Regions from separate parts of the Micromonospora sp. CA-259024 genome, predicted to be linked through region 1. Evidence: riboswitches for the same ligand, from Rfam matches in the RefSeq annotation. Region 1 holds a riboswitch; the other holds the start of a gene.
The links. Region 1 has a riboswitch for S-adenosylmethionine ahead of ACQEUX_RS25195 (aminotransferase class V-fold PLP-dependent enzyme). Riboswitches for the same ligand answer to the same signal wherever they lie in the genome.
Positions count from the first base shown of each region.

Region 1 (14,811 bases):
CATCGTCCCGGGTGGTGGTGTCGCGCTGGTGCAGGCCGGCAAGACCGCCTTCGACAAGCTCGACCTGGTTGGCGACGAGGCGACCGGCGCGAACATCGTCAAGGTCGCGCTGGACGCCCCGCTGCGGCAGATCGCCGTCAACGCCGGCCTCGAGGGCGGCGTCGTGGTGGAGAAGGTCCGTAACCTCGAATCGGGTCACGGCCTCAACGCCGCCAACGGCGAGTACGTCGACCTGCTGGCCGCGGGCATCATCGACCCGGCCAAGGTGACGCGCTCGGCGCTGCAGAACGCCGCTTCCATCGCGGCGCTGTTCCTCACCACCGAGGCCGTTGTCGCGGACAAGCCGGAGAAGACCCCGGCTGCCCCGGCTGGCCCGGGTGGCGGGGACATGGACTTCTGAGTCCAGATCCGACACAGAACGGGGCGGGCCGCTGACGCGGTCCGCCCCGTTCGTCGTCAGGTCGGTAGTGGGCGCTGGTTGCGCCGCTTCTGCGCCCGGTCGTACGGCGGAAGCAGTTGGATCGGCGCGTCCACCATCTCCTGCGGTTCTTCGACCATCGCCGGCTCGCCATCGGTGGTCATCTCGGCCAGTTGCTCGGCGTCGCCGTAGTCGAGCCGGTCGAACGGGAGTTGGCCAGGAAGTTCCCCGACCGGTTTCCAGGTGATCGGCGGGCCGTCCTCGGTCTGGTCGTCATCCGTGGTCATGGCTGCCTCCTCTACCAAAACGGTAGGGGGCGTCGATGGGCGATGCGGGCGAATGGCGCTATCTGGGTCTATATCCCATTCGCCCCTTTATTCTGCGCCGACAGCCCGCCGGTACAGAAAGAAGACCCGCTCGATCCGGGCACCCGCGCTGCCCGAGTAGAACGGCACCGGCCCCACCCAGCCGATCTGCGCCCGGTCCAGCCCCGCCGCCCGCTGGTCCCGCAGGCAGCGCCGCAGCAGCACCCCACCGATGCCCGACCCCTCGGCGGTCGGCGCGGTGCCCATCGGCCCGAACCAGCTCGGCCGGGACGACCCGTACGCGGCGAAGCCGAGCACCTCGCCACCTCGTTCCGCGAGGTGACAACCGGCGCCGGCACGACCCACCGACCCGGCCAACTCGCCGTCCCATGCGCCACCGAAGGTGGACCGGGCGAACGCGGTCAGAGCCGGCAGATCCGCTGGCTCCGCCCGGCGTACGGTGACGCCCTGATCGGCCAGCCGCCGCTCCGCCGCCTCGGTGGACCGCAGCGCCGCCGACCCGTCGTACGACAGGTCGGCGGTCATGTTCCAGGCCGTCCGGTCCTGCTGGTAGCCCAGGGCGAGGGCGGCGCAGACCGCTGGCGTGTAGCGAACGTCGATGCCCGGCCATGCGTAGTACGGCGGGTTCCCGGCCAGCAGCACCTCGGTCACCCCGCGCTCGGCGAGCACCCGCTCGGCACGCTGGAGCAGCGCTCGGCCGACACCCCGGCGGCGCCGATCCGGGAGCACCGCGACCAGGTCCACGTGCCCGATGCCCGGCTCGGTCGACGACACCGAGCAGAGGAGTACCCCGACCAGATCCCCACCCTGGTACGCGCCCAGCGCGACCACCGGTCGGTCGGCGGCGGCCCGGGGCCAGAGCACGTCCACGATGGGAGCCGCCTCGGCGGCGTCCTCGGGTAGGTCGAGAGCCTGCTCGCAGAGCCGTACCACGGTGGGGACCAGGTCGGGGGTCAGGTCGGTGACGGTGATCTCGGCGTCCATGGTGGCCGACCTTAGATCACCGCGGGTCGGCCCGCGCTCCCGCCCATCGTGTATAGGAAGGAACCTTTCCGGTAGGAGGTGCCCTTGCTCATCGCTGGGCGGCCTGGCCCTTACCGCTGGGCGGCCTGGACGGCGGCGTAGGCGTCGACCTGGCCGGCGCCGGTGATGTTCGACGGGGCACCGCAGGCGTCGGTCGGGTTGCGGGAGCGGTAGGTCGGTGTCGCCGCCGTGGCGGTGTCCCGCAGGATCTGCCGGGTCCGGGTCACGTCGCCGACCAGCGCCGGGTTCGCCGACCACATCAGCGCGACCACCCCGGCCACCTGCGGGGCCGCCATCGAGGTGCCGTCCAGTGTGGCGTACGTGCCGCCCGGCATCGCCGAGATCACACCCACGCCCGGCGCCAGCACGTCCGGCTTACCCGTGCCGCCCGGGACCGGCCCGCGCGAGGAGAACTCGGCGACCCGGCGCTGCGCGTCCACCGCGCCAACGGTCAAAACGTCCGCGTACGGCGCGGGCGGGTCGTCGATCGACGCGCACCACGGGCCCGTGTTGCCGGCGGCGGCGACCACGAAGATCCCGGCGGCGTCCAGTGCCGCGGTGGCCGGTCGCAGTACGCCCCGGTCGCAGCCCTCGATCGGCGGGCAGCCCCACGAGTTGGTCAGCACCTGCGGGGCACGCTCCGGACGGCCGTCGGTGAACGGGTCACCGCCGGTCGGGAAGGGCGCCAGCATGAACTGGAGGCAGTCCAGGTAGTGCCCGGGGCTGCCCAGGTTGCGGTCCAGGTTGACGCAGCCCACCCACCGCGCGTCAGGTGCCACCCCGATGCCGCCCCGCCCGACCGCGCTGCCCACCGTGTGGGTGCCGTGCCCGCCCTGGTCGGTTGGGCTCCGGGTGCCGTCCCACGGGTCGTACCAGGAGTCGTCCCCGCCACGGAACCCGGCTCGCAGCGCCGGATGTGTGCCGTCCACCCCCGAATCCGAGCTGCCCACCACGATGCCCGTGCCGGTCACCCCGAGCTGGGACCACACCCGGTCGGCGCCGATCTGGCGGATGTTCCACTCCGGGCCGGTGGGCGCGGGCGCGGTGCCCCGGTTCTGCCCGGCCGGGGCCGGCAGTGGCCGCAGGCGTTGGCTCACCAGCACCCGGGCCACCTCCGGTCGGCGGGCGAGCCAGGCCCGCACCGCCGGGCCGCCGTCCACCTCGACGGCGTTCACCAGGTAGTACGACACCGGTTCGAGTCGCAGCCGGGTCAACCCCCGGAGCAGGTCGGCCTGGCTCCGCTCGGCCGTCGTCACCAGCCGCCGGTAGACCTCCGTCGCGCGGGCGTCCCGGCCGGCCCGACCCGGTGCGCCGGCTGGCAGACCCGTCAGGTCGGCCTGCGCGCGCAGCACCACGAGCAGCCGCTCGCCGTACAGGCCGGGCTGGCCGGGACCGAGGTCGACCACGCCGAACGCCACCAGCAGCACCACGGCCGCCGCCGTGGCGACCCGACGGCTCGGGGGCCCTGCCGCCGGCCGGGCGAGCAGCACCGCGTACCCGATGGCGACCAGGACGGCGACGACGAGCCCGGCGCCGGCGGCGACCGCCACCCAGAACGGCACGTCCCGGGTGCCCACCAGCAACAGGGTGATCTCTTCCGGGTCGGTGAAGGCCAGCGGGCCGAGTGCGGCCAGGCCCACGAGCCAGCCCGTCGCCGCTCGGCCGGCGCGTGCGGCGCCCGCCGGGTCGGCGGTGGCCCGCCAGGTCGCGGCCCAGAGGGTGGCCAGCGCGAAACCCGCCGGTGGCAGGGTCAGCAGCGCGGGCAACTGCGCGCCGGACTGGCCGGTGCCGGCCGCGAGCAGCAGTAGCGCCACCCCGGCGACCAGACCTCCGACCAGCACCAGTCGAGCCGGCCGGGGTGGCCGGCCGACCGCGAACCGGGACCAGAAGGTCGCGTCCAGCAGAGTCGCGGCCAGCACCCCGAGCGCGGCGGCCGCCAGGAGTGCGAGCGCGGTCTCCAGGAGCCCGCCGAGCGCCCCCAGCCAGGCCCACGGCAGGAGCAGCGCCAAGCCGGCGGCGACCGCGAGCAGTGACACCGGGCCGGGCCGGCGCAAGCCCTGCCCGCGTCCGGCCGGCTCCGGGCTTCCGGCGGCCTCGGGCCGCGCGGCGTCGCCGTTCCCGGTGGGCGCCGCGCCGACGACCGGGTCGGCCGGTTCGAGGTACGCCGACCGGCGCGCCGACCAGCGCAGGATGAGCGTGCCGAGCGCCGCCGCGCCGGCCAGCGCGGCGATGTACACCTCGTGGTGCACCGGCGGTACGACCCGCAGCAGCGTGAGCGCCCCCAGTGCGAGTACGCCGACCAGCCAGACCCGCCCGGTGGCCCGGACCGTGGTCGAGCGGGGCAGTACGGCGAGCAGCAGGGCGGGTGTGCCCACCAGCACGACGGTGGCGAGGCCCAGCACCGGCCAGAGCCAGTCGATCCGGTCCCGCCCGAAGCCCAGCAGCACCTGATCGGTGACCCAGCCACCGGTCTGGGTGGCCACGGTGACCGCAACCGTCCAGCCGCCGGCCAGCACGGCCGCGACCACCGGCCACCGGCTTGCCCGGCCCGGCGGCAGCGGGTGGGGCGGCGTTCGACCAACGGGTGACGGGGGCCCGACCTGCATGACTCGCACAGTACGGGTCGGGCGGCGAATGTCGACACGCTGGCGCGACGGTTACGGTGGATGGGTGCGTGACCCCAATATCTCCCGATCCGTCGCCGGTCAGCTCTCGCCGGTCCGCCGTGCGTCCGACCTGCGCCGACTGCGCGCCGAGCGCTTCGACGTGTTGGTCATCGGTGGTGGGGTGACCGGTGCCGGCGCCGCCCTGGACGCGGCGTCCCGCGGCCTGAAGGTGGCCCTGGTCGAGGCGCGCGACCTCGCCTCCGGGACCTCCAGCCGGTCCAGCAAACTCATCCACGGCGGCCTGCGTTACCTGGAGCAGCTGGAGTTCCACCTGGTCCACGAGGCGCTCACCGAGCGCGGCCTGCTGGCCACCCGGCTGGCGCCGCACCTGGTGCGCCCGGTGCCGTTCCTGGTGCCGCTGCCGGCCGGGCGGGGCCTGCGGGACCTGCCGGCCCGGACCTTCCGCCGCTCGTACTATGGCGTCGGCGTGGCCACCTACGACGCCTTCGCGGGCGTCTTCGGCGGTGGCCGGGGGATGCCCCTGCACCGGCACCTGACCCGGGAGGGGGCACGGCGGGTCTTCCCGAGCCTGCGGGCGGAGGCGCTGGCCGGGGCGATCCGCTACTACGACGGGCAGGTCGACGACGCCCGGCTGGTGGTCACCCTGGCCCGCACCGCGGCCAGCCTCGGTGCCACGGTGGTGAGCAGTGCCCGCGCCGTCGGGCTGATCCGGCAGGCGCGCGAGGTGACCGGGGTCCGCGTCCGGGACCTGGAGGCGCCGGCCGGCTCACCGGACGCCGAGTTCGAGGTGCGGGCCCGTACCGTCATCGCCGCCACCGGTGTGTGGAGCGACGACATGTCCCGGATGCTCAACGACGTGGGCCTGCGGCCCGGCGTCCGGGTGCGCGCCTCCAAGGGGGTGCACCTGGTGGTGCCGCGCTCGGCGATCACCGGCGAGGCGGGGCTCATTCTGCGTACGGCGAGTTCGGTGCTCTTCGTCATCCCGTGGGGCGGGCACTGGATCATCGGCACGACGGACACCGACTGGCGGCTCGACCGGTCCCACCCGGCCGCCTCGGCCCGCGACATCGACTACCTCCTGCAGCAGGTCAACACCGTGCTGGACCGGCCGTTGACCACCGCCGACATCGAGGGGGTGTACGCCGGGCTGCGGCCACTGCTGTCCGGTGAGGCTGACTCCACCTCGAAGCTGTCGCGCGAGCACGCGGTCTTCGAGCCGATGCTCGGGCTCCTGCTGGTCGCCGGGGGCAAGTACACGACGTACCGCGTGATGGCCTCCGACGTGGTCGACCGGGCCGTGCGTCGGCTGGGTGGCGCGCGCCCGTCGCGTACCGCCGACCTGCCGCTGCTCGGCGCCGACGGGTACCCGGCCATGTGGCGGGACCGCGCGGACCTGGCCCGTCGGCACGGCGTACCGGTGGGCGTGGTGGAACACCTGCTGGAGCGGTACGGCACCCTCACCCTGGACCTGTTGGCGTTGATCAATGCCGATCCGTTGCTCGCCTCCCCGCTGGCCGGTGCTCCGGAGTATCTGGCGGCGGAGGTCGCCTACGCGGCTCGGGCCGAGGGTGCGTTGCACCTGGAGGACGTGCTGACCCGGCGGACCAGGATCTCCTTCGAGACCAGCCACCGAGGGCTGGAGTCGGCGGAGCACGCCGCCGAGCTGATGGGCGTCGTGCTCGGTTGGGATGCGGCCACCCGGGCCCGGGAGGTCCAGCACTACCGCGCCCGGGTGGAGGCGGAGCGACAGTCGCAGCTGATGCCGGACGACGCCACGGCGGACGCTGCCCGACTCGGTGCCCCCGATGTCCGGGGTTACGCGGCCGATCGTGGTGGCGACGACGATTCCGCGACGTTGCGGCCGTCCGCTAGGTGACGAAATGAGACGTTACTGATGGGTAACCATCGATACCAGCCTGGATGGTGGTTTCGAACGCTACCTACGGTGGGGTAGGTTTCCGCGCGTGCTGTTCCGCGCCCGCCCTCGTCTGCTCCTACCCCTTCTCGCCGTCGCGCTGGTCGGTGCCCTGACCGGGTGTTCACTGTTCGACCGGGATGCGCAGGGCACGCCGCTGGCGCAGCCGTCCGCCGGCGCGGCGGGTGGCGGCTCGCAGCTGGAGATCCCCACCACGGTTGCCGCAGGCCAGGTCAGTTTGCTGCAACGGCTCGGCGCCGACGGTCCGCTGCGCACTCTGAGCGTCGAGCGGGACGGCGCGTGGCAGTGCCTCGACTGTGCTGGCGACGGGGTCACCTCGCGGGGCACCCTGGCCCCCGAACTGACCGAACGACTCCAGGTGCTGCTCGCCGACCCGGCGCTGGCCGCCGAGACCGATCAGGCCCGGAAATACCGGACGACCTGCATCGACGCGCTGACGTCCAGCCTGCTCACCGCGTCCGGGCTGATCACCTCGCAGGACTGCCCGGGTGAGGAGCGCACGCCGGTCGCCGGGGAGATCCTGCTGCTGCTCACCCAGGCGACCCCGGCCGAAGTCGACGGCTGACCCGCCGCCACGCGGGTCAGAGCGCCGCTGATGCGCAGGTCAGAGCACCTTGCCGGGGTTGAGCAGGCCGGCCGGGTCCAGCGCCGACTTGATCGCCTGGTGCACCCGGACACCGACCGGCCCGATCTCCCGGGCCAGCCAGTCCCGCTTGAGTAGGCCCACCCCGTGCTCGCCCGTGCACGTGCCGCCCAGGTCCAGGCCGAGCCGCATGATCTCGTCGAACGCCCGTCGACCCCGCTCCACGCTCGCCGGGTCAGCGCGGTCGACCACGATGTTCGGGTGCATGTTGCCATCCCCGGCGTGCCCCACCACGCCGATCGGCACCTCGCACTCCGCCGCGATCCGGGCCACCCCGTCCAGCAGCGCGGCGAGCGAGCCGCGCGGCACCGCCACATCGTCGATCACCAGACCGCCGTTGCCGCCCGGGTAGGCGTCGGCCGCGAACTTCTCCATCGCCGGATGGGCCAGCCGGCGCGCCTGCAACAGCGCCGCCGCCTCCACCGCGTCGGTGGCCGCGTAGACCTCGTCGGCGCCAGCGGCCTCGCACACCTCGGCCAGGGCGGCCAGGTCGTCGGCGGCCCGGGTGCCGGTGTCCGCGGCGGCCAGCAGCAGGGCCTGCGCGTCGGTCCGCAGCCCCATCGGCTGGTAGGCCTCGATCGCCCGCAGGTGGGTCTGGTCGAGCAACTCCAGCAGGCTGGGAGTGAGCCCGCGGGCCGCGATCTCGGCTACCGCCGTGCCGGCCGCGGCGGTGGACGGGAAGACGGCCACCAGGGTCAGCGATTCCGCCGGTGCGGGCCGCAACGCCACGGTCACCTCGGTGATCACGCCAAGGGTGCCCTCCGAGCCGACGAAGAGCCGGGTCAGGTCGTAGCCGGCCACGCCCTTGGCCGTACGCCGCCCGGTGCGCAGCACCTCACCGGAGGCGAGCACCACCTCCAGGCCGAGCACGTACTCCGTGGTGACGCCGTACTTCACACAGCACATACCGCCGGCGTTGGTGGCCACGTTGCCGCCGATCGTGGACGACTCCCAGGAGCCGGGGTCCGGCGGGTACCAGAGCCCCTGCTTGGCCACCGCGCCGGCCAGCGCCGCGTTGACCACCCCCGGTTGGACCACCGCGATCCGGCTCACCGGGTCGATCTCCCGGATCTCGTCCATCGCGACGGTACTGAGCACCACCGCGCCGTCCACCGCGTTCGCCGCGCCGGCCAGGCCGGTCCGCGCGCCCTGCGGCACCACCGGTACGCCGTGCCGTGCGGCCGCCCGGACCACCGCCACCACCTGCTCGGTGCTCCGGGGGCGGGTCACCACCAACGGCGTTCCGGCGTCGCAGAGGTCGGCCTCGTCCCGCTGGTGCATCCGCAGTAGGTCGGGATCGGTGAGCACGGCGTTGTCACCGAGCGCGGCGCGCAGGTCGTCGAGGAGAGTGGTGGGGGCCATGCAGCCGAGGCTAGGTCGCCGACCGCCGATCATCAACATGATCGACTGTGCGGGATAGCTTGGGCGGCATGCTCTATCTGGACCGGCCTGCCTGGCCGTGGCGCGGTCGGCTCTGGTCGCACCTGATCAGCGATGTCTCGTACGCCGAGCTGCACGCCTTCGCCGAGGCCCTCGGCGCGCCTCGGCGCGGCTTCGACCGGGACCACTACGACATCCCGGCCGACCGGTTCGCGGCGGCGGTGTGGCTCGGTGCCCAGGTGGTGCCGAGCCGGGAGCTCGTACGGTTGCTCCGTGCCGCCGGCCTGCGCCGCCCCAAGCACCTGGTCAGCCCGCGTACTCCGGCCCCCCGCTGAGCGTGGTCAGCTCGCGACGCACGTTGTCCCGGGCGGGCTCCTCCCACCGGCTCGCCAGCGGCGGCAGCCGGAACAGCGCGGGCAGCGCCAGCAGCCCGGTCAACACCGCCGCCCGCCCGGCCCGGAAGGCCGGCTCCGGCACGTGGGCGTACTCCCGTCGGACGGCCGCCGCGTAACGGTCGTACGTGGCCGGCGGCGTGGCCAGCACGGAGAGGTCCGCGTCGCAGAGCAGGGCGCCGTCGCGGTCGTCCGGAGCCACCCTGTGTCCGGCGGTGAGCAGCACCAGTCGGCGTACCTCGGCCACCGCGGGCGCCGGTACCCCGAGCCCGGTGAGCACGCTGTCGGCCAGCGCGGCGCTGTCCCGTTCGTTGGCGTCGCCGGTGGCCCGAGGGTCGTAGACCGCGTCGTGGCACCAGACCGCCAGCCGGACCAGATCGGCCCGGTCGGTCAGCCCGGCGTGCTGGTCCACCACGTCGAGCACGGCGGTCAGGTGGGCCACCGTGTGGTAGTGCCGGTGCGGCTCCCGCCACCGGGCGAGCAGCTCCTCCCCGGCCCGGGTCACCTCCGGTCCGGGCTTCGCGCCGGCATCCCGGGCCGCAGCCCGCCACCGGTCCAGCAGATCAACCACGGCCCGAGTCTGCCGCATCCGGCCGCAACGCGCGGCGCGGGAGGATTCAGCGGGGCCGCCACGGGTAGTCGCGCCCATGGCCGCGGCTCGGGACAAACGACCTCCGATGGTGCGGCGTGCCCCACTGCGCGAGGGCCTGGTCGACATCGACGGCGCACGGATCGCCGAAGCCACCGAACAGCTGCGCCATCGCGGCCGCGCCACCCTGCACGACCGGCTGCACCGGGTACGGATGGCCGGCGGACTCGCCGTGCAGGCCGGGCTGGCTGCCGGGCTCGCATACCTGATCTCGCACAAGCTGCTCGGCAACCCGCAACCGGTGTTCGCGCCGATCTCCGCGGTCGGCACCCTGGCCGCGTCGGTCGGCCAGCGGTTCCGCCGGACCGTGGAGTTGATCGTCGGGGTGGGCATCGGGGTGTTCATCGGCGACCTCCTGATCTACCTGCTCGGCACCGGCGCGTGGCAGCTCGGCCTGGTGGTCACCGTGGCGATCCTGCTCACGATCTTCGCCGGGGCGAGCGTGGCGATCGTCATCCAGGCGGCGGCCACGGCCGTGCTGATCGTGACGCTGAGCCCCTCCACCCAGAATCTGGAGATCCCACGCTTCGTCGACGCGTTTCTCGGCGGTGGGATCGCGCTGCTGGTCACGGCGGTGCTACTGCCGCTGAACCCGCTCCGGGTGATCAACCGGGCCGCCCGGCCGGCGCTGGACCTGCTCGCCACCCAACTCGACGTCACCGCCGACGGCCTGCGCAAACGGGACCGCGCCAGCATCCAAGGGGCACTGGATCGGCTGCGCGACAACAAGGAGGAACTGGCCACGTTGGGCGAGGCGATCGAGGGGGCGAAGGAGACCGCCACCCTCTCACCGGCCCGCTGGCACCGCCGCGACGAGCTGACCCACTACGCGGAGGCGGCCGACCCGATCGACCGGGCGATGCGCAACACCGGCACGCTGATCCGCCGGTCCGTCACCCTGATCGAGGACGAGGAACCGGTGCCCGACCCGATGCCGGACGCGATCGCTCACCTCGCCGAGTCGGTCCGGCTGCTCAAGCACGAGTTCGCCGTCGGCGAGGAGCCGGAGAAGGCTCGGGAGCGGTCCCTGCGGGCGGTCAGCGAAGCCGGCCGGGCGTACGGCGCCGGGGTCGGCTTCTCGGGCAGCGTGGTGGTCGCCCAGATCCGGACCACCGCGAGCGACCTGCTGGTGGCCTCCGGGATCGAGCAGGAGGAGGCGAACCGGTGGATCCGCACCGCCTTCGGGGAGCAGGAGCGGCCGGTCGGTGAGCCGGCCGAGCCCGGCGAGCCGCCGAAGCCGCCCACCGCCCCGCCGGTCGGCTGAACGAGGGCGCGTCTCAGCCCAGCTCGGCGAGCGCGGCGAGCAGCCGGTCCACCTGAGCGTCCGTGCTGCCCAGGCCGATGCTGGCGCGCAGCGCGGTGGGCGGCAGGTCCCGTCGGCCGGTACGCCCCGCCGCCTCGGTGAGCAGCCGCCGGGCCAGCGGGTGGGCGCAGAACAACCCGTCGCGCACGCCGATCCGGTGCTCGCCGGCCAGCCGGGCGGCCACGTCAGCGGAGTCCCATCCGGCGACCACGAACGAGACGATGCCGACGCGGGGCGCGTCCGGGCCGAAGGTGCGCAACTCGACGACGTGCGGCAGGGCGGCGATGCCGGTCCGCAGCCGGGCCAGCAGCGCCTGTTCGCGGGCGGCCAGCGCGGACCGGTCCGCCTCGTCGAGCGCCGTACACACCGCGGCCAGTGCCACCGCGCCGAGCAGGTTCGGGGTGCCGCCCTCGTGCCGTGCCGCTCCGCTCGCCCAGGTCACATCGTGGGTGGCTGGCCCGACGTGGCTGGTGGCGCCACCACCGGCCAGGTACGGCGGGGCGGCGTCCAGCCAGTCCGCGCGACCGATCAGCACCCCCGCGCCGAACGGCGCGTACAGCTTGTGGCCGGACACGGCCAGGTAGTCGACGTCGAGCGTGAGCAGGTCGACCGGGGCGTGCGGGGCGAGCTGCGCGGCGTCGAGCACGATCCGGGCCCCGTGCCGGTGGGCCACCCGGGCCAACTCGGCGACCGGCCACCGCTCACCGGTCACGTTGCTCGCACCGGTCACCGCGACCAGCACCGGCAGCGCCGGGCTGCTGCCCCGGCGCAGCTCGGTGAGGGCGGCGGCGAGGTCGCGTACCGCCCCGTCCGGATCGGTGGGCACCGGGAGCCGGACGGAGCCGCGCGGCCAGGGCAGCAGGTTGGCGTGGTGCTCGGAGGCGAAGGTGACGACGGTCGTGCCGGCGGGCAGCGCTCGGGCCAGCAGGTTGAGCGCGTCGGTGGTGTTGCGGGTGAAGATCACGTGGTCGTCGGCGCGGGCGCCGAAGAAGTCGCCGACCGTCTGCCGCGCCTGCTCGTACGCGAGGGTGCAGCGCCGCGACAGCGCTCCCGCGCCACGGTGCACGCTGGCGTACCAGGGCAGCAGCTCGGCCACCGCGTCGGCGGCGGCCCGCGCGCACGGCGCGCTCGCCGCGTAGTCCAGGTTGATCTCGCCCGGTACGCCGAGAACGTCGAGCGGCCGCGACGGGGCCGCCGCGGGCGCGGCGTCGAAGCGGGTGGGCAGTGCGGGAACGAGAGTGACGGACACGCCGGAACCTCCGGGGTCAGGGACCCCGGGTGCACAGTCGGGACGGGGTCCGCGCTTGCCCAGCACGCCGATCGGGCTGGGCCCGGTCATCACCCGGGGCACCCCACCGCGAACTCGACGAGGGTTGCCGGCCAGCAAGCCGGGGCTTGATGCTGGCGCTCGTGACCTGCCGGCAGCATAGCGGCTACCGATGCGACCGAACCAGCCGGCAGCGGATGGCTACGCTGACCGCATGGCCGACACCCCGCCCGGTTCACCTCCGCCGTCGTCGCCCGCACCCACAGCCCCGTCCGTCGGCGAGGCGCCCCGGATGCCGCTGCGCCGACTGGGCTGGCGGCGGTTCCTGGTGCTGGCCGGGGTGGTGCTGTTCATCGCCGCCTGCGCGGTGTTCATGGTCTTCACGCTCGGCCAGTCGCTCGGTGTGCAGGCCCTGCTGATCGGGGTGGTCGCCGCCATCCTGCCGGTGCCGGTGCTGGTCGCCTGCTTCCTCTGGCTGGACCGGTACGAACCGGAGCCGCTGAAGTATCTGATCTTCTGCTTCGCCTGGGGGGCGTTCGTCTCCACGGCGGCCTCGCTCACGGTCAACGACTTCGCCGCCAACCGCTTCGCCGACTGGGGCCTGCCGTCCGCGCTCACCGGGGTGCTGGTGGCGCCGTTCATCGAGGAGCTGACCAAGGCCCTCGGCCCGATCCTGCTGCTGGTGTTCCGCCGCCGCGAGTGGTCCGGGATCACCGACGGCCTGGTCTACTGCGGGCTCTCCGCGATCGGCTTCGCCATGGTGGAGAACATCCTCTACCTGGGCGGCTACGGCTATGCGACCGGCGCCGACCGGTACGGCCCCGCGACCGGCACGCAGCAGGTCATCGCGATCTTCATCGTCCGGATCCTGCTGTTCGGGTTCGCCCATCCGCTTTTCACCTCGATGACCGGTGTGGGGCTGGGCATCGCCGCCCGGACGGCCGACCGGCGGGTCCGGGTGCTCGCCCCGATCGCCGGCCTGCTGCTGGCGATGATGCTGCACGGCACGTGGAACCTGCTGCCCACGCTGACCCAGGCCACCGGGGAAGCGTTGATCATGCTGTACGGCTTCCTGGGCCTGATGGTGCCGGTCTTCTTCGGCATGGTGGGGCTGGCGATATGGCTGCGCGCCTGGGAGGGGCGGCTCACCGAGCGGACCTTGCCCGACTACGTACGCGCCGGCTGGCTGAGCCCGCCGGAAGTGGCCGCGCTGAGCAGCCTCGGCAGGCGGCACGCGGCCCGCAGTTGGGCCCGGCGGGTGGCCGGGGACGGCGGCGTGCGGGCGATGCGCGGCTACCAGTTCGCCGCCACCCGGCTCGCCCTGCTGCGCGACGGGACGCTGCGCGGCCTGGACCGCAAGCCCGCCGAACAGGAGCGGACCGCCCGCGAGGAGCGGGAGCTGCTGGACGCGATCAGCGCGTACCGGTCGTTCTTCGTGGGCCGGGATCCGCAGGCCCCGGCGGGAGTCTGGGACGGCAGCCGCTACCACCTGCGCTTCCCCGACGGTACGCAACGCCCGGTTGCCGCGCCGGACGAGCCGGTGGTGCCGATCCCGGTGGTGCTGGCCCCTGCTCCGCCTCCGGTGGGGTATCCGCCGCCCGGCTGGCCCGGCCCGCGGCCGGCGGCGCCCTGGCCGCCCGCCTGAGGGCTGGCGGCCTGCCGCTCAGGCCAGCAGGGAGGTGAGGAAGTCACCCAGGCCCTGGAACATCGCGATCAGCCCGGCCCCGATCGCCCTGAACATCTGCGCGGCGCCGTCCGGCCGGAAGGCCATGAAGTAGATCAGGAACGCGACACTGCCCCAGGTCAACAGCTTCTTCACGAATACCGGCATCGTCCCTCCCCAGGGCCACGGTCGCCGGATGGCTTCCCGTCGTGCGGCTGGGCAAACGGTGCGCGGTGGGGCCTGCTGGCCGGGGAGGGTGCGTCAGAGGTAGAGGCCGGTGGGATCGTTCTCGATCCGCTCGGCGGCCACGGCGTGCACGTCCCGCTCCCGCAGCAGCACGTACCCGCGGCCGTGCAGCTCGACCTCGGAGCGGTCGTCCGGGTCGAAGAGCACCCGGTCGCCGGAGACGATGGCGCGGACGTTCGGCCCCACCCCGACGGCGGTGGCCCACGCGAGGCGCTTGCCCACCGCGGCGGTCGCCGGGATGACGATGCCGGCGGTGGAGCGACGCTCGCCCTCGCCGCCCTCCATCCGTACCAGCACGCGGTCGTGCAGGAGGCGGATCGGCAGGCCGGCGTCGAGATCCTGGTCGGCGGTCACGACGCAGACGCTACCGTGTCGCCGACGGCCGATCGCCGGTGGTTACGCCTGTGGCCGTGGGGGCAATGTGTGGCGGAACTGCCCTACGGTGTCGGGAACGGACGTATGCTGTCCGACCTGTCGCCGTGGGCGGGCCGTTTCTCTGCCAGGAGGTGCGCTTGAGCCGCTTCGAGTGGGTACGCGGGCGGCTCCGCCGCGCCTACCAGTCGGGACGGGAGTCGGTTCGCGCCAGTCAGGACACGCCGAGCGACGCTCCGGAGCCGGCCCGGGTGGCCTCACCCGCCGTGCCGGGGCCAGCCGCGTCACCGAGCGCCACGGTCGTCGGCGCGGAACCTCCGGTGCGCCTGCACAGCTCCACCACCAGTCGGGACGACGCCGACGTGCCGCACGGGCTGCGGATCGCCGCCGCCTGGTGCTGGCGACTGATCGTGATCGGCGTGGTGGCCTGGGCCCTGCTCATGGTCGTCAGCACGGTCAAGATCGTGATCATTCCGCTGGCCGTCGCGCTGCTGCTCTCCGCGCTGCTCGCGCCGGCGGTCGGCTGGCTGCTGCGGGCCCGGCTGCCTCGGTCGCTGGCCACCGCG
Region 1 is NZ_JBNJND010000002.1:1,238,975-1,253,785, reverse strand. Features, by position in the region: gene groL (chaperonin GroEL) at 1-400, shown strand, start outside; gene ACQEUX_RS25240 (hypothetical protein) at 457-705, opposite strand; gene ACQEUX_RS25235 (GNAT family N-acetyltransferase) at 793-1,728, opposite strand; gene ACQEUX_RS25230 (S8 family serine peptidase) at 1,839-4,373, opposite strand; gene ACQEUX_RS25225 (glycerol-3-phosphate dehydrogenase/oxidase) at 4,453-6,270, shown strand; gene ACQEUX_RS25220 (hypothetical protein) at 6,359-6,895, shown strand; gene ACQEUX_RS25215 (FAD-binding oxidoreductase) at 6,935-8,335, opposite strand; gene ACQEUX_RS25210 (DUF4031 domain-containing protein) at 8,404-8,688, shown strand; gene ACQEUX_RS25205 (HD domain-containing protein) at 8,660-9,316, opposite strand; gene ACQEUX_RS25200 (FUSC family protein) at 9,423-10,658, shown strand; gene ACQEUX_RS25195 (aminotransferase class V-fold PLP-dependent enzyme) at 10,672-11,922, opposite strand; SAM riboswitch class IV at 11,993-12,113, opposite strand; gene ACQEUX_RS25190 (PrsW family intramembrane metalloprotease) at 12,137-13,609, shown strand; gene ACQEUX_RS25185 (hypothetical protein) at 13,628-13,795, opposite strand; gene ACQEUX_RS25180 (GroES family chaperonin) at 13,889-14,227, opposite strand; gene ACQEUX_RS25175 (AI-2E family transporter) at 14,386-14,811, shown strand, end outside.

Region 2 (14,811 bases), on a different contig from region 1:
GCGCGGGCCGGCGTACGCCGACTGCGCGAACGAGGCCTGGGCGGTCGCGGAGATCAACCGCCTGGACGAGTTGCGGTCGCTCGCCGTCGAGCGGCGTGCGGAGGCGCTGTTGGCGTTGGGCCGGCCGGACGAGGCCGCCGCCGACCTGCCGGCCCACCTGGCCAGACATCCGCTGCGCGAGGACGCCTGGCGGCTGCTCGCGGTGGCCCGGTACCGCGCCGGCCGGCAGGGCGACGCGCTGGCCGCGCTGCGCGAGGCCCGGAGCGTCCTGGTGACCGAGTTGGGCGTGGACCCGGGGCCCGAGCTGCGGAGGCTGGAAGGGGACATCCTGGCCCAGGCGCCGCACCTCACCCCGGCCCTCGAAGGTGCCGCCACCACCAACCTCGCCGGATTGGGCACGCGGCGGCGCCCGTTCGTCGGCCGCGACGCGGAACTGGACCGGCTGCGGCGGGCCGCCGAGGCCGCGTCCCGACGCAGCCGGCCCACCCTCGCACTTCTCAGCGGTGACCCGGGTGCCGGCAAGACCGCGATGGCCGAGACCCTGACCCGTCGGCTCGCCGCCGAGGGCTGGACCACGGCGTGGGGACGAAGCCCGGAGTACGAGGGCGCCCCGGCGGCCTGGCCGTGGACCCAGGTCACCGACGCGCTCGCTGGGCCGGCCGACGCCATCGAGGCCGCCGGGCCGGCCGACGGCTCGGCTGACCCCGCCGGGACACGGTTCCGCCGACACCGGGCGGTGGCGTCGCTGGTCTCGGCGGTCGCCGACCGTGGGCCGGTGCTCCTGGTCCTCGACGACCTGCACCGCGCCGACGGTGACACCCTGGACCTGCTGACCGCCCTGCTCACCGGCCCGCAACCGGCCACCGGGCCGGTGCTGGTCCTCGGCACCTACCGGGCCACCGAGATCAGCCCGGAGCTGACCGCCGCCCTGGCCCGCGCCGCCGGGCTGGAACCGATCCGGGAGTATCTCGCCGGGCTGTCCGCGCCGGCGACCGGCGAGTTGGCCCGCGCCGTCGTCGGGGCGGAACTGGACCCGGCCACCACCCGGTTGATCCACCACCGCAGCGGCGGCAACCCGTTCTTCGTCCGCGAGCTGGCCCAGTTGTACGCGGGCCAGGGGGAGGCGGCACTGGCGGCGGTGCCACCCGGGGTGCGCGACGTGATCCGGCACCGGTTGGCGCAGCTGCCCGCGCCGACGCGTACCGTGCTGCGGCAGGCGGCCGTGCTCGGTCGGGACCTCGACCCGGAGGTGCTGAGCGCGCTGGCCGGTGACTCCGCGACCGTGCTGGACGCCGTGGACCGTGCCCTGCAGGCCGGCTTCCTCACCGAGCGCGAGATCGACGGTCGGCTGCGCTTCACCCACATCCTGGTCCGCGACACGCTCTACGCCGACCTGTCCGGGCCCCGCCGCGCCGCCTGGCACGCGGCCGTGGCCGAGGTGCTGCGACAACGCGATCCCATCGAGCCCGCCGCGCTCGCGCACCACCTGTTGCACGCGGGTGGACCGGTCGCCGCCGGCCGCGCCGCGGCGTACGCCCGCACGGCCGCCGAGCAGGCCGAACGGGGCGGTAACCCGCACGAGGCGGCCCGGTTGTGGGGGCAGGCGATCGACGCGTACGACCGCGCCGGTGGCGTCGAGCAGCGCGAGCGGCTGTCCGCGTTGCTCGGTCTGGGACGCGCGCTGGCCGTGACGGGCCGGCTGGCCGAGGCGCGGAGGCGGCGAGCGGAGGCGATCGCCGCCGCCGAGTCCGTCGGCAACCCCCTGCTGGTCGAGGAGGTGCTGGCGGGCTTCGACGTGCCCGCCATCTGGACGCGCAACGACGACGACCTGCTCTCGGGGCAGATCGTCCGATCAGCCGAGCACGCCCTGACCGCTCTCGGCTCGACCGGCTCGGCGCAGCGCAGCCGGTTGCTGAGCACCCTCGCGCTGGAGTTGCGGGGCACCACCACCGATCGTGGCCGCCGGGCGGCGGACGAGGCCGAGACGATCGCCCGGACCGTCGGCGACCCTGGGCTGCTGGCCTTCGCGCTCAACGCCCGCTTCATGCACGCCTTCCAGCGCGTCGGTCTGGCTGCCGAACGGGCCCGGATCGGCGCCGAACTGGTCGACCTGGCCGCCCGGCACCAGCTGGTGACCTTCGAGGTGCTCGGCCATCTCGTTCTGGTCCAGGCAGGCTGCGCGCTGGCCGATCGGCCCGGCGCCGACGCGCACGCCCGCGCCGCCGACCGCCTCGCCGAACGGTACGAGCTGCCGCTGGTCGGCGTCTTCACCCGGTGGTACGCCGCGCTGCGCCTGGCGCTGGACGGCGAGTCGTCCGCGGCTGCCGACGCGTACCGGGCGGCCGCCGATCGGCTGACCGCTGACGACATGCCCGGCCTGACCCGCGGGCTGCTCCCGCTCGCCCTGCTCGGCCTGCGTCTGGCCGAGGCCGCTGGCGGCGACCGGCCGATGCCCGGGCCGGGCGGTGCGGACCGGCCGATCCCCGGGCCCGGCGGTGTGGACTGGGCGGGCCTGGACTGGGGTCCGCACGAGCCGTGGGTCCGGCCCCTCCTGCTGCTCGCCGAGAACGACCGGGACGCTGCCGCAGCCGCCGTGCGGACTCTTCCGGACGGGCCGCACGATCTGTTGCGGGAGGTGCGACTCTGCCTCGTCGGCCGGGCGGCGCGCGTCCTCGATGACCGGGTCACGATGCAACGGGTCTACGTCGAGCTGCTGCCGGCCGCCGGCGAAGTGGCCGCAGGCAGCGGGGTGCTCACCGTCGGCCCGGTGGCCGGGCACCTCGCCGACCTGGCCGGGGCGATGGGCCGTGACGAGGAAGCGGCCGGGCACCTGCGTGCCGCCCGCGCGGTCACCGCCCGGGGCCGCGCCGCCGTCCCCTCGTCCTGACGCCGCTCCCCGCCCACGGCGACTTGCCGGTTTTCGGGGGAACCAACCGGCGGGTGGGGTCAGATGGAACCACCGGCGTGTCCACCGTCGGCGGACGATCGAGGGGAGTGCGCCGTGGAGGTGCTCATCCTGATCGTGGTGCTGGGCGTCACCGTCATCGTCGGCACCACCCTCGGCGGTCGGTACCGGGTCGCCCCGCCGGTCCTGCTCATCGTGTTCGGGGTGCTGCTCGGGCTCGCGCCACCGCTGTCCGAGCTCACCCTGGAACCGGAACTGGTGCTGCTGATCTTCCTGCCGGCCATCCTGTACCGGGAGAGCCTCACCATCAGCCTGCGCGAGATCAGGGCCAACCTGCCGGTGATCGGGCTGCTCGCCGTGGTGCTGGTGGTGCTCACCATGGTCACGGTGTCGTTCACCGCGCAGGCGTTCGGGGTGAACCCCGCCGCCGCCTGGGTGCTCGGCGCGGTTCTCGCACCGACCGACGCCGCCGCGGTCACCGGCCTGGCCAAACGGCTGCCTCGCAAACTCCTCACCACCCTGCACGCGGAAAGCCTGATCAACGACGGTACGGCCCTGGTGATCTTCGCGGTGACCGTGGGCCTGCTCACCGGCGCCGCACAGCCGGGCATGCTGGGCATCGGCGAGGAGTTCGTCGGGGCCAGTGTCGGTGGTGTGGTCGCCGGTCTGCTGGTCGGGGCCGCCGTGGTGCTGGTCCGCAAGCGGCTCGACGACCCGTTGCGCGAGGGCGCGTTGAGTGTACTGACGCCGTTCGCCGCGTTCCTGCTCGCCGATCTGGTGCACGCCAGTGGCGTGCTGGCCGTGGTGGTCGCGGGTCTGGTGCTGTCCTACGCCGGCCCACGGGTGATCCGCGCCCGGTCCCGGGTGCTGGCGTACGCCTTCTGGGACCTCTCCACGTTCCTGATCAACGGTGGGCTGTTCGTTCTGCTCGGCACGCAGATACCCCGGGCGGTGCGGGGCATCACCAGCACCTCACCCCAGCGGGCTCTGGTGATCGTGCTGGTGGTCACCCTGGTCGTCCTCGGCACCCGACTTGCCTTCGTCTACCTGACCGCGCAGACCGCGAGGCTGCGGCGCCGCCGGATCACGGACCCGGGCCAGGGGCCGCCGAACTGGCGGGTGGGAACCGTCGCCGGCTGGTCCGGTTTCCGGGGCGCCGTGTCGCTGGCCGCAGCACTGGCCGTCCCGACGGTGACGGTCGCCGGTCGACCGGTGGTCGAACGCGACCTGATCATCTTCGTCACCGCACTGGTGATCATCCTCATCATGCTTCTCCAGGGCACCACCCTGCCGCTGGTGGTGCGCTGGGCCCGGCTGGCCGGCGACCCCGAACGCGTCGAGGAGGCCCGGCACGCCCGACGGCGGGCGACCGAGGCAGGCCTGGCCGTTCTGCCCCAGATCGCCGCCGAGATCGGTGCCCGGGAGGAGTCGGTGCGGCGGTTGCAGGCCGAGTACCAGAGGCACCTGGAGGACGTCGACGAGAGCTGCGGGCGTACCGCCGAGGAGCGCCGCCTGGAGCGCCAACTGCGCCTTCGCGTCCTCGCTCACAAGCGGCGCGAGGTCACCCGCCTGCGGGACAACCGGGAGATCGACGACCTTGTGCTGCAGGAGATCCAGGCCGCACTGGACAACGAGGAGATCCGGCTGCTGGGACGCGGGCCCAACGAGTGATCGTCAGCGGCGCGCCGGCCGGCGCGGCTCAGAGCACCTGGGCGAGGAACCGGCGAAGCCGAGGGTGCCCGGCCCGCTCGAAGATCGCCTCGGGTGGGCCGGCCTCCAGCACCACGCCCCGGTCCATGAAGGCGACCGTGTCGGCGACCTGCCGCGCGAAGCCCATCTCGTGGGTGACCACCACCATGGTCATGCCCGCCGCGGACAGGTCGGCCATCACTCCGAGCACGCCCTTGACCAGCTCCGGGTCGAGCGCCGAGGTCGCCTCGTCGAAGAGCATCACCTCGGGCCGCAGCGCCAGCGCCCGCGCGATCGCCACCCGCTGCTGCTGACCACCGGAGAGCTGCGCGGGTCGCACGTCGGCCTTGGCGGCCAGGCCCACCAACTCCAGTTGGGCCCGGGCGACGGACTCCGCCTCGTCCTCGCCGAGCTTGCGGAGCCGGCGCAGCGCGAGGGTGACGTTGCGCAGCACACTCATGTGTGGGAAGAGGTTGAACTGCTGGAACACCATGCCGACCCGCTGCCGCAGCGCGTCCGGGTCGTCGCTCAGGACGCTGCGCCCGTCCAGCAGCACGTCGCCGCGATCCGGCTCGATCAGTCGGTTGATGGTGCGCAGGAGGGTGGACTTGCCCGACCCGGACGGGCCGATCACGCAGGCCGTCGCGCCGCGCGGCACCGTGAGGTCGACGCCGCGCAGCACCCGGTTCGGGCCGAACGCGAGGTGCACGTCGCGTACGTCGAGGCTGACCGAGGTGGTCGTGCCGGTGGTCATCGCCGGTTCCCTTCCGTCGTGGCGGACAGCGCCGACGGGCTGTCGTCCTCGTCGTCCTCGTCGGACGGTGCGGTGGCGGGCCGACCGTTGCGCAGCCGCCGGTCGATCCAGTTGACGACGTGCGTCAGCGGGACGGTCAGTGCCAGGTAGAAGAGCCCCGCCAGTAGCAGCGCCGACTCGTTGCCGGTGGTGGCCGCGTAGTCCTGCCCGATCCGGAACAGCTCGCGCTGGCTCGCCACCAGGCCGAGGAAGTAGACCAGGCTGGAGTCCTTGATCAGCGCGATGAGCTGGTTGACCCAGGCCGGCAGCACCCGCCGGATGCCCTGCGGAATGATCACCAGTCGCATCGCGTCGGCCCAGGAGAAGCCGAGCGCGCGGGCGCCCTCCAACTGGGCGGCCTCCACCGACTGGATGCCGGAGCGGAAGATCTCCCCGATGTACGCGGCCGCGATGAGCGACAGCGCCAGGATTCCCAGCGGGTAGGGGTCCGGTCCCCAGACCTGCATGCCCAGTGGCGCCAACCCGACGCCGATCAGCAGGATGGTCGCCGCTGCCGGTAGCCCCCGGAACACGTCGGTGTAGACCCGCGCCGGCCAGCGCAACCACCGGCTGCGGGAGATGCCGGCGACGGCGAGCAGCAGGCCCAGCACCGAGCCGAGCAGGGCGGCGGAGACCGCCAGGATCAGCGTGTTCGGCAACCCGACGGTCAGCATCTCGGGCAGCGCCTCGCGCATCGCGTCCCAGTCGAAGAAGGTCTCCCACAGGGTGCTCAACGGATCCATCGGTCGCCTCTCCTACCGCCCTGCTCGCTCGTCACCGGTTCAGGACGCGGCCGACGCGGACGCCGACGGCGCCGGCACCGTTCCGCTGCCCGGCTTGAAGTCCGCCGGGATCGGCCGGCCCGGGTAGTACTGCGCCTGCAACCGGCTCCAGGTGCCGTCCGCGATGACCTCGTCGAGGCCCTTGTTCAGCGCCTCGCGCAGCTTGTCGCTGCCCTTGGCGACGGCGTACGCCGTCGGTGCCGGGCTGAGCTGCTTGGCCGCCACGGTGATCTTGCCGTTGCTGTCGGTGGCCGACTTCTCGCCGATCTCCGCCGGAGCGATCCACGCGTCGGCCGTGCCGGCCTTGAGCTGGTTGATCGCGCCGTTGTAGTCCGGCACCCGCACCGGGTCGAGCTGCTTGCCGGTGGCGTAGTCGTCCTGGACGGTGCCCTGCACCACCACGACGCGCTTGCCGGCGAGCTGGTCGAAGCCGGTGATCGGCGAGCCGGCCGGGACGTCCAGGCCGAAGTAGCCGAAGTCATAGCCGTTGCCGAAGTCGACGGTCTTCTTCCGCGCCTCGGTGATGGTGATCGAGGAGCTGCCGACGTCGAACTTGCGGTTGTTGACCTGGGAGAGCAGCGCGGAGAAGTCGGTGCCGACGAACTCGACCTTGAGGCCGAGCTTGCCGGCCACGGCGGTCAGCAGGTCGTTGTCGAAGCCGGTGAACTTGCCGTCCTTGAGGTACACGTTCGGCGGGGCGTCGGTCAGCGTGCCGGCCCGCAGCACGCCCGGCTGCGCCAGGCCGTACGGGTTGGCGGTGGCGTCGGACGAGCTGTCGTCGCCGCAGGCGGTGAGCGCGGTGGCGACCAGGATCGCGGCCGCGCCCAGGGCGGTGGCGCGGGTCAGGGCAGGAAGAAATCGCACGGGTGTCTCCGAAAAGGTCGCGTCTCGGCGCGCACGAGCGTGCGTCGCCGACGGTGCGCCCGATGGGCGTACCGGTGAAGGGGGTTCGGGAAGAGGTTTGCGCTAGTGCGTGGTGCCGCGACAGGCGGCGCTGCACATTCGCATCATGTCCACGTGCCGTCGCCGGGTCAGTGCCGGCGAGGGGCGACCGGCGCGGGGCTCCGCGACGTCGGTCGGTGGGGCGGTGCTGAGGATGCGCATGGTTCTCCCGGGTCTGTGCTGACCTGGGTGCCAGGCCACGCTTGCACCGACGTCGTGCCGGTGCCTGGTCTTCACCCGGGGCACCCCACCGCGGAGGAGGGTTGCCGGCCAGCGAGCCGGGGCTTCGCGCTGGCGCTCATGACCTGGGCCGAGGTTAACAGCAGGAACGGGTGGGTCGTCCAGTGGTTATGACCACGCTCACCGTCCGCGACAGGGTGCCCGGCCCACCGGTCAGCCGGCGTGCACGTGTGGCCGGCGGCGCCGGTCGGGCTCCTGGCGACGCAGGATCTCCCGGGTGACCGAGGCGATCTCACCCTGCCCGAACGCCAGGTACCGCAGGACGTTGCGGCCCGGGCCACCCTCGGTCCACTCGAAGTAGATGTGTGGGCGCCGACGGCTCCGATCACGGATCTCCAGCAGCAGGGCGGCGAGCGCGTTGGGCACCGAGGAACTGGCCAGGCTGAGCACCGGAAAGCGGTCGTCCACCATGCTGCCGCGGACCATCAGCTCGGTCTCGAAGTCCGACGGGTCGGTGACGTGGACCTCGACGAAGATGACGTCGCTGTCGTCGGGGAAGTCGTTGTCCGCCATGGCCTCCGCCAGCCTGGCGCGGTATTCGGCCTCGTCCTGGTGGTCGGGCTCGTGAGCGATGAGGCGAATCCGCCGTCCGGCGCGCTCATCGATCATCCGGGCCGCGGCCGGGTCCAGCTCGACCTGGTCGACCCGCAACTCGAAGGCCCGAGACAGCCGGGAGAGTAGCGAGATCACGATGATCCCGCCGATGAAGAAGGCCGCGATCTTGACACCGTCGGGGCGTTCCACCACGTTCGCCAGCGTGGTGTAGACGAAGATCACCGCGATGGCGCCGAACGCGATGATGCGTCCGCGCTGACGCCGCCGCACCGCCGCGAGCGTCACCGCCGTCGCCGCCGAAGTGATCAACACCAGGACTCCGGTGGCGTACGCGCCGCCCTGCGCGTCCACGCTGGCCTCGAAGACGACCGTGATCAGGAACGCCACCGCGGTGAAGACCAGCACCAGCGGCCGGACGGCTCGGGCCCAGGTCGGCGCCATGCCGTAGCGGGGTAGGTAGCGGGGCACGAGGTTGAGCAGCCCGGCCATCGCCGACGCCCCCGCGAACCAGAGGATGGCGATGGTGGACAGGTCGTAGACCGTGCCGAACACCTCCCCGAGGTGCTCGTGTGCCAGGTAGGCCAGCGCGCGGCCGTTCGCCGGCCCGCCCGGTTGGAAGGCCTCCGGCGGGATCAGCACGGTGGTCGTCACGCTGCTGGTGATCAAGAAGACGCTCATGATCACCGCAGCGGTGGTGAGCAGCCGTCGTGCGCCCCGGATCCGGCCCAGCGGGCGATCCTCCGAGTCCTGCGGGTCACCTCGCACGCTCGGCATGACCGCCACCCCGGTCTCGAAACCCGACAGGCCCAACGCCAGTTTCGGGAAGACCAGCAGCGACAGCCCGACCACCATCCACGGGTCGCCGTGCCCGGTGGTCAGCGTGGTGGCCCAGTCTCCGACCGCGCTCGGGTGCGTCACAACCCGCCACAGCGCGTCGACCATCACCACCGCGTTCAGCCCGAGGTAGACCGCGACCAGGACGACGGCGATCCCGATGGCCTCGGTGAATCCCTTGAGGAACACCGCGCCCAGCAGCGCCACCAGCAGCAGCGTGAGCAGCACCTCGTGCCCCTTGAGCCCGCTCGGCCAGAACGGGTTCTCGTCGATGTGCGCGGTCGCGTCGGCGGCCGAGAGGGTGATGGTGATGATGAAATCGGTGGCCGCGAACCCGAGAAGCACCAGCACCAGCAACTTCCCCGGCCAGTAGCCCAGCAGGCGCACCAGCATCGCGATCGAGCCCTCGCCGTGCGGGCTCTCCACCGCCACCCGTCGGTAGACCGGCAGTGCGCCCAGCAGTGTCACCAGCACCAGGACCAGGGTCGCCAGCGGCGAGAGCGCCCCGGCGGCCAGCGCCGCGATGCCCGGCTGGTAACCCAGCGTCGAGAAGTAGTCGACGCCGGTCAGGCACATCACCTTCCACCACGGGTGGCGCCGGTGCTCCGGCGGACGCCGGTGCGGGCCCGGGTGCCGCACGGCCTGCTCCGAGCCGGCGTCGAGCAGCCACTCCCGCAGCCGGCCGGCGCGCCTGTCGACCTCCATCGGCGTGTCCCCCGTCATCCCGCCCATGGTCTCCGTGAGTATCCGCCCGGCGGGCCGCATCCGTCCGCCGGTGCCCGGAACCCACCCTGGCCGGGCACCCCACGGGCGGCCCGTCGACGGGTTTCGGGTCGGAGGCAGCGGGGAAGCAGCGCCCCGGGTTGGCGGGAACGCGCCGGACCAGACGTCACCGGGGGAGGGACAGCGCATGGTCGGTGGCCGTCGCTCCCGCCCCGGTGGTGGCTTCGGTCGCCAACTCGACGAGTACGTGACAAGGGTCGGCGTGCCGCCACCCACGGAGTCGTCCGCCCCGCCCGCCGGCGGCCTGGTGGACAGCGCGGTCTACATCCGAGGGCACCGGTTCGCCTCGCCGTCCGGCCTCGCCGAGACGTACCGCTGCCTGCAGGAGCAGGATGGCGCGATGGCCTGGATCGGGTTGTACCGGCCCGACATCGACCAGGTCACCTCGCTGGCCCGGGAGTTTCGGCTGCACGACCTGGCGGTCGAGGACGCGATCAACGCCCACCAGCGACCGAAGCTGGAACGGTACGGGCACACGCTGTTCGTGGTGTTGCGCGCCGCCCGCTACGACGACCAGCGGGAGGAGGTCGAGTTCTCCGAGCTGCACCTGTTCATCGGGCCGGGCTTCGTGGTCACCGTCCGGCATGGTGAGGCACCGGATCTGGCCGCGGTGCGGCGGCGGATGGAGACCGAGGCGCAGATGCTCGCGCGGGGCCCCGAGGCGGTTCTGTACGCCATCCTCGACCAGGTTGTCGACGGGTACGCGCCGGTTGTGGCCGGACTGGAGAACGACATCGACGAGATCGAGACCCAGGTGTTCGGCGGCGACCCGAACGCCAGCCGGCGCATCTACGGCCTCAGCCGTGAGGTCATCCAGTTCCAGCGGGCCGCCCGCCCGCTGCTCACCGTGCTCGACGCGCTGGCCGACGGCGCCGGCAGTGCCGGCGGCGACGAGGAACTGCGCCGCTACCTGCGCGACGTGACCGACCACCTGACCCAGGTGGTCGAGCGGGTGGACGGTTTCCGGCACCTGTTGCAGAACATCCTCACCGTCAACGCCACCCTGGTCTCGCAGCAACAGAACGAGGAGATGCGCAGCCTCACGGCGGCCAGCTACGCGCAGAACGAGGAGCTGAAGAAGGTCTCGTCCTGGGCGGCGATCCTGTTCGCTCCCACGCTCATCGGCACGGTCTACGGGATGAACTTCGTCCACATGCCGGAGTTGAACTGGCGCTTCGGCTACCTGTTCGCGCTGCTGTTGATGCTGCTGGTCTGCGGCACCCTCTACCTGATCTTCAAGCGGCGCGGCTGGCTGTGAACAACGCGGCCGGCAGTCACTCGATGCCGCGCAGGATGTGCCGTTCGTCCTCGACGTCGTCGTCGCCGGCACCGATCCGGCCGAGCAGTACGGCGGCGGCCCAGATCGTCAGGGGCGTGGCCGCCCCGGTCATGCCGCCGCCGGTCCGGTCGTCCCGGGTCTGGCTCCGCTCCGTGCGCGGTGGCCTGCGCTGAGCCTGCATAGGCACTGCCCCTCCTCGTCGAAGCCGCCCTCCCGGCACGGGGTGCGCCCGCGCCACCGGCCGGGTCACCCGCGTTCTGGCAGGTCGCCACCGGTACGGCATCCATGTCGAACCATCCCACGCCGGGCGGCATTACCACCGCAGGTTTTCGGTTTCCCGACTGTCGCCCGCCAAACCGGACATTTTGTCGAGGGTCAGGGCAGCGGGTGGGCGATGCCGCGGGCGTGGTCGGTGAGCGCCGCGCCGACCACGGTCGCGGCCAGCGGCAGCACCTCGAGGCAGCGCCGCACCGCGGCGGCCATCAGCGTGTTCGGCACCCGCATGGAGAGCGTGCAGTGCGGCACCCAGCGGCCGGGCTGGTAGTGCTCGGCCAGGGGAACGCCGGCGGCGGCGAGTCGGTCGTGCACCATCCGTTGGTGGGTCAGCAGCTCCGGGGTGGGTGCCGGGCCGAGCCAGAGCACCCGGCCGACGAACTGCCCCGCGTGCTGGAAGTCGAGTCGCAGCGGGGCGGCCACGATCGTGCCGCGCAGCGCGTCGGCGACCTGTTCGGGGTTGAAGCGGGGCGCCACCGCGAGCGAGACGTGTGGCCGATGGCGCTGCTCCCACAGCGACCGCATGCTCTGCACGCCCTCGGCCTCCAGCGCGTCCCAGAGCACCCGGATCCGCCGGGTGGCGTCCGGGTCCAGATACAGCTCCAACGCCGCGACCACGAGGTCACCGTAGTGGTCGAGGTTTGATCGCCGGTGTCGGCGGTACCTGTTCGGAGACCACCAGGAGGCGTGACCCGTGGACGTGAGTGACCTGCTGACCGAGACGTACGACCGACTGCCCGACCTCGTGCGCGCGGCGGTGGGCGGGCTGCGTCCCGAGCAGCTGCACTGGGCGCCCGGCCCGGGTGCCAACTCGATCGGCTGGCTGGTCTGGCACCTGACCCGGATCCAGGACCAGTCCGTCGCCGACCTGCTCGACTCCGAGCAGGTCTGGGTGAGCGGCGACTGGGCGGGTCGGTTCGGGCTCGCCGCCGACGCCGCCGACACCGGCTTCGGTCACTCGCCCGCACAGGCCGCGGCGGTGCGGCCGGAGAGCGCGCAGGCGTTGGTCGACTACTACGAGGCGGTCGCGTCGCGTACCGGATCGTTCCTGTCCGGCCTGCGGCCGGCGGATCTGGACCGCGTGGTCGACGAGGCGTGGGACCCGCCGGTGACGCTCGGCGTCCGGTTGGTCAGCGTCGCCGAGGACGACCTGCAACACGTCGGCCAGGCCGCCTACCTGCGTGGCCTGATCGAGGCCGACTGAACGGGTTCGCCGGGCTCACATCGGCACGCGCCCTACCGGGGCCGGCCTTCACCCGATTTGGGTGAACCGGGCTCACCCCGGCACGGGTGATCCTGCGAAGAACCGTGGGGAGGGGATCTGATGGGCGCGAAGGCGGAGCAGTACCTGCAGCACTTGGACGCCGGTCGGCGCCTCGACCTGCCGGAGACGACAGCGGGGACGATACGGCTGGACGTACGCGGCGACGGCTGTACCGATCACTGGTACCTGACGATCGCGGACCAGCACGTGCGGGTGACCCGTGCGGCCGACGACGCCGACCTGGTGCTGAGCCTCGACCGCCCGCTCTTCGACCAGATGGCCGACGGCGAGATGCATCCGGGGGCGAGCCTGCTGCGCAACGAGCTGACTGTGCAGGGCAACATGCGGTTGCTGATGATGCTGCGGCGGATCTTCCCGGGGCCGCCCGGCGCCCGTCATCCGCGCGAGCTGGGCCGGGCCGCGATGGCGAACCGGGCCGCGGTAGCCGGTCGGAATGAGCGGCCATGAAACAGGAACTGCTACACGTCATCGCCGGCAACGCGTTCGCGATCAGCGACGCCCAGGGTGACATCGAGGTCGACCCGCGGACGCCAGTCGGTCTCTTCGCGTTCGACACCCGTTTCCTGTCCCACTGGGTGCTCAGGATCGACGGCGAACGGATCAACGCGCTCTCCCGCGACGACCTGACGTACTTCGAGACCCGGTTCGTCCTGGTCCCCGGCGCGGCGAGCCACTACGTCGACGCCGACGTGTCGATCATCCGGCACCGTTCGATCCACGACTGCCTGCACGAGAAGATCACCGTGCTCAACCACTCGTCGCAGCCCGCGGAGTTCACCGTACGAGTGGAGATGGGCAGCGACTTCACCGACATCGCGGAGGTCGGGCACCTCCGGCAGCGGACCGTCACGGTCACCGCCGACTCGGCGAGCCACCAGCTCGTGCTGCGCTACGAGCGGGAGCGGTTCGTCCGCGAGACCACCGTCCGAAGCACCGCGCCCGTCGAGGTGGACGAGGGGGGGATGACGTTCCAGATCCGGATCGCACCCGATGGGAAGTGGGAGACCGACCTGCACGTCACCATGACCGTCGGCGGCGAGGGTGGCCGGGACGTGCGCGCCAACCTGCAGGCGCACCAGCAGACCGTCCGCGTGGGGATGCGCGAGGACCTGACGGACTGGCTGCACCGGGCACCGCGCCTGGTGGCCGAGCGGGACGGGCTGGAAGAGATGTACCGGCGCAGCCTGGCCGACCTGGCGGCACTGCGGTACAGGCCGTTGTCGTACCGCGAACGGGTGCCGATCGGTGGTCTACCGTGGGCGATGGGTTTGCGCGGACGGGACAGCATCATCACCTGCCTGCAGACGTTGGCGTTCACCCCCGAACTGGCCCCCGCGACGCTGCGGATGCTGGCGCTCGTTCAGGGCGGTCAGCTCGACGACGCGCTCGATGAGGAGCCGGGCAAGATCCTGGCCCGGCTGCGCTACGGCGAGACGGGCGTGTTCGGTGACCGACCGAACGCGCTGTACTACGGCGCGGCTGACACCACCCCTCTCTTCGTCGTCCTGCTCGACGAGTACGAGCGCTGGTCCGGTGACGCGGACCTGGTCCGCGAGCTGCGCCACCCGGCTCGGATGGCGCTGGACTGGATCGACGAGTACGGCGACGTGACCGGTGACGGCTACGTGCGCTACCAGCGCCGAAACGAGCGGGACGGCACGATCAACCAGTGCTGGAAGGACTCCCCGGATGCCATCGTCGACGCGCGCGGCCGGCAACCGGCGTTTCCCCGCGCCACCTGCGAGTTGCAGGGCTACGCGTACGACGCGAAACGGCGCGGTGCCCGGCTGGCCCGACAGTTCTGGGGCGACCCCGCATACGCCGACCGGTTGGAGCGGGAGGCCGCCGAGCTGAAGGACCGCTTCAACCGGGACTTCTGGCTGCCACACCAGGAGTACTACGCGCTGGCGCTCGACCCGTACGGCGAGCCGGTCGACGCGCTGTCATCCAACATCGGCCATCTGCTGTGGAGCGGAATCGTCCCGGACGACCGCGCGGAGGCGGTCGCCGAGCACCTGGTCGGACCGCGGCTGTTCAGCGGCTGGGGTGTGCGCACCTTCGCCACCGGGCAGCCCATGTACAACCCGATGGGCTCACACCTGGGCGCGGTGTGGCCGTCCGACAACGCCCTGATCGCCGCCGGGCTGCGCCGCTACCACTTCGACGCACAGGCGGCCCGGGTCGCGGGCGGCATCCTGGACATGGCGCAGACGCTCGGTGGGGCAGTGCCGGAGCTGATCGCCGGCTATGAGCGCAGCCAGACGAGGTTCCCCGTTCAGCTGCCGTCGGCCGGTCGCCCCCAGTCGTGGTCGTCGGGCGCGCTGCTGATGCTGCTGGGCACCACACTGGGGTTGCGACCCATCGGCGACAACCTGCTGGTGGACCCGGCCGTGCCCCTCGGCTTCGGCCGGCTGGAGCTGCTGGACATCCCGGGCCGCTGGGGCCTCTCCG
Region 2 is NZ_JBNJND010000001.1:3,479,390-3,494,200, reverse strand. Features, by position in the region: gene ACQEUX_RS15230 (BTAD domain-containing putative transcriptional regulator) at 1-2,887, shown strand, start outside; gene ACQEUX_RS15225 (Na+/H+ antiporter) at 3,002-4,576, shown strand; gene ACQEUX_RS15220 (amino acid ABC transporter ATP-binding protein) at 4,605-5,348, opposite strand; gene ACQEUX_RS15215 (amino acid ABC transporter permease) at 5,345-6,130, opposite strand; gene ACQEUX_RS15210 (ABC transporter substrate-binding protein) at 6,170-7,033, opposite strand; SAM riboswitch class IV at 7,306-7,417, opposite strand; gene ACQEUX_RS15205 (amino acid transporter) at 7,505-9,463, opposite strand; gene corA (magnesium/cobalt transporter CorA) at 9,651-10,781, shown strand; gene ACQEUX_RS15195 (hypothetical protein) at 10,798-10,989, opposite strand; gene ACQEUX_RS15190 (2'-5' RNA ligase family protein) at 11,178-11,693, opposite strand; gene ACQEUX_RS15185 (mycothiol transferase) at 11,770-12,279, shown strand; gene ACQEUX_RS15180 (SCP2 sterol-binding domain-containing protein) at 12,400-12,807, shown strand; gene ACQEUX_RS15175 (amylo-alpha-1,6-glucosidase) at 12,804-14,811, shown strand, end outside.
Region 2: another riboswitch for S-adenosylmethionine. It lies ahead of ACQEUX_RS15210 (ABC transporter substrate-binding protein); the one in region 1 lies ahead of ACQEUX_RS25195 (aminotransferase class V-fold PLP-dependent enzyme).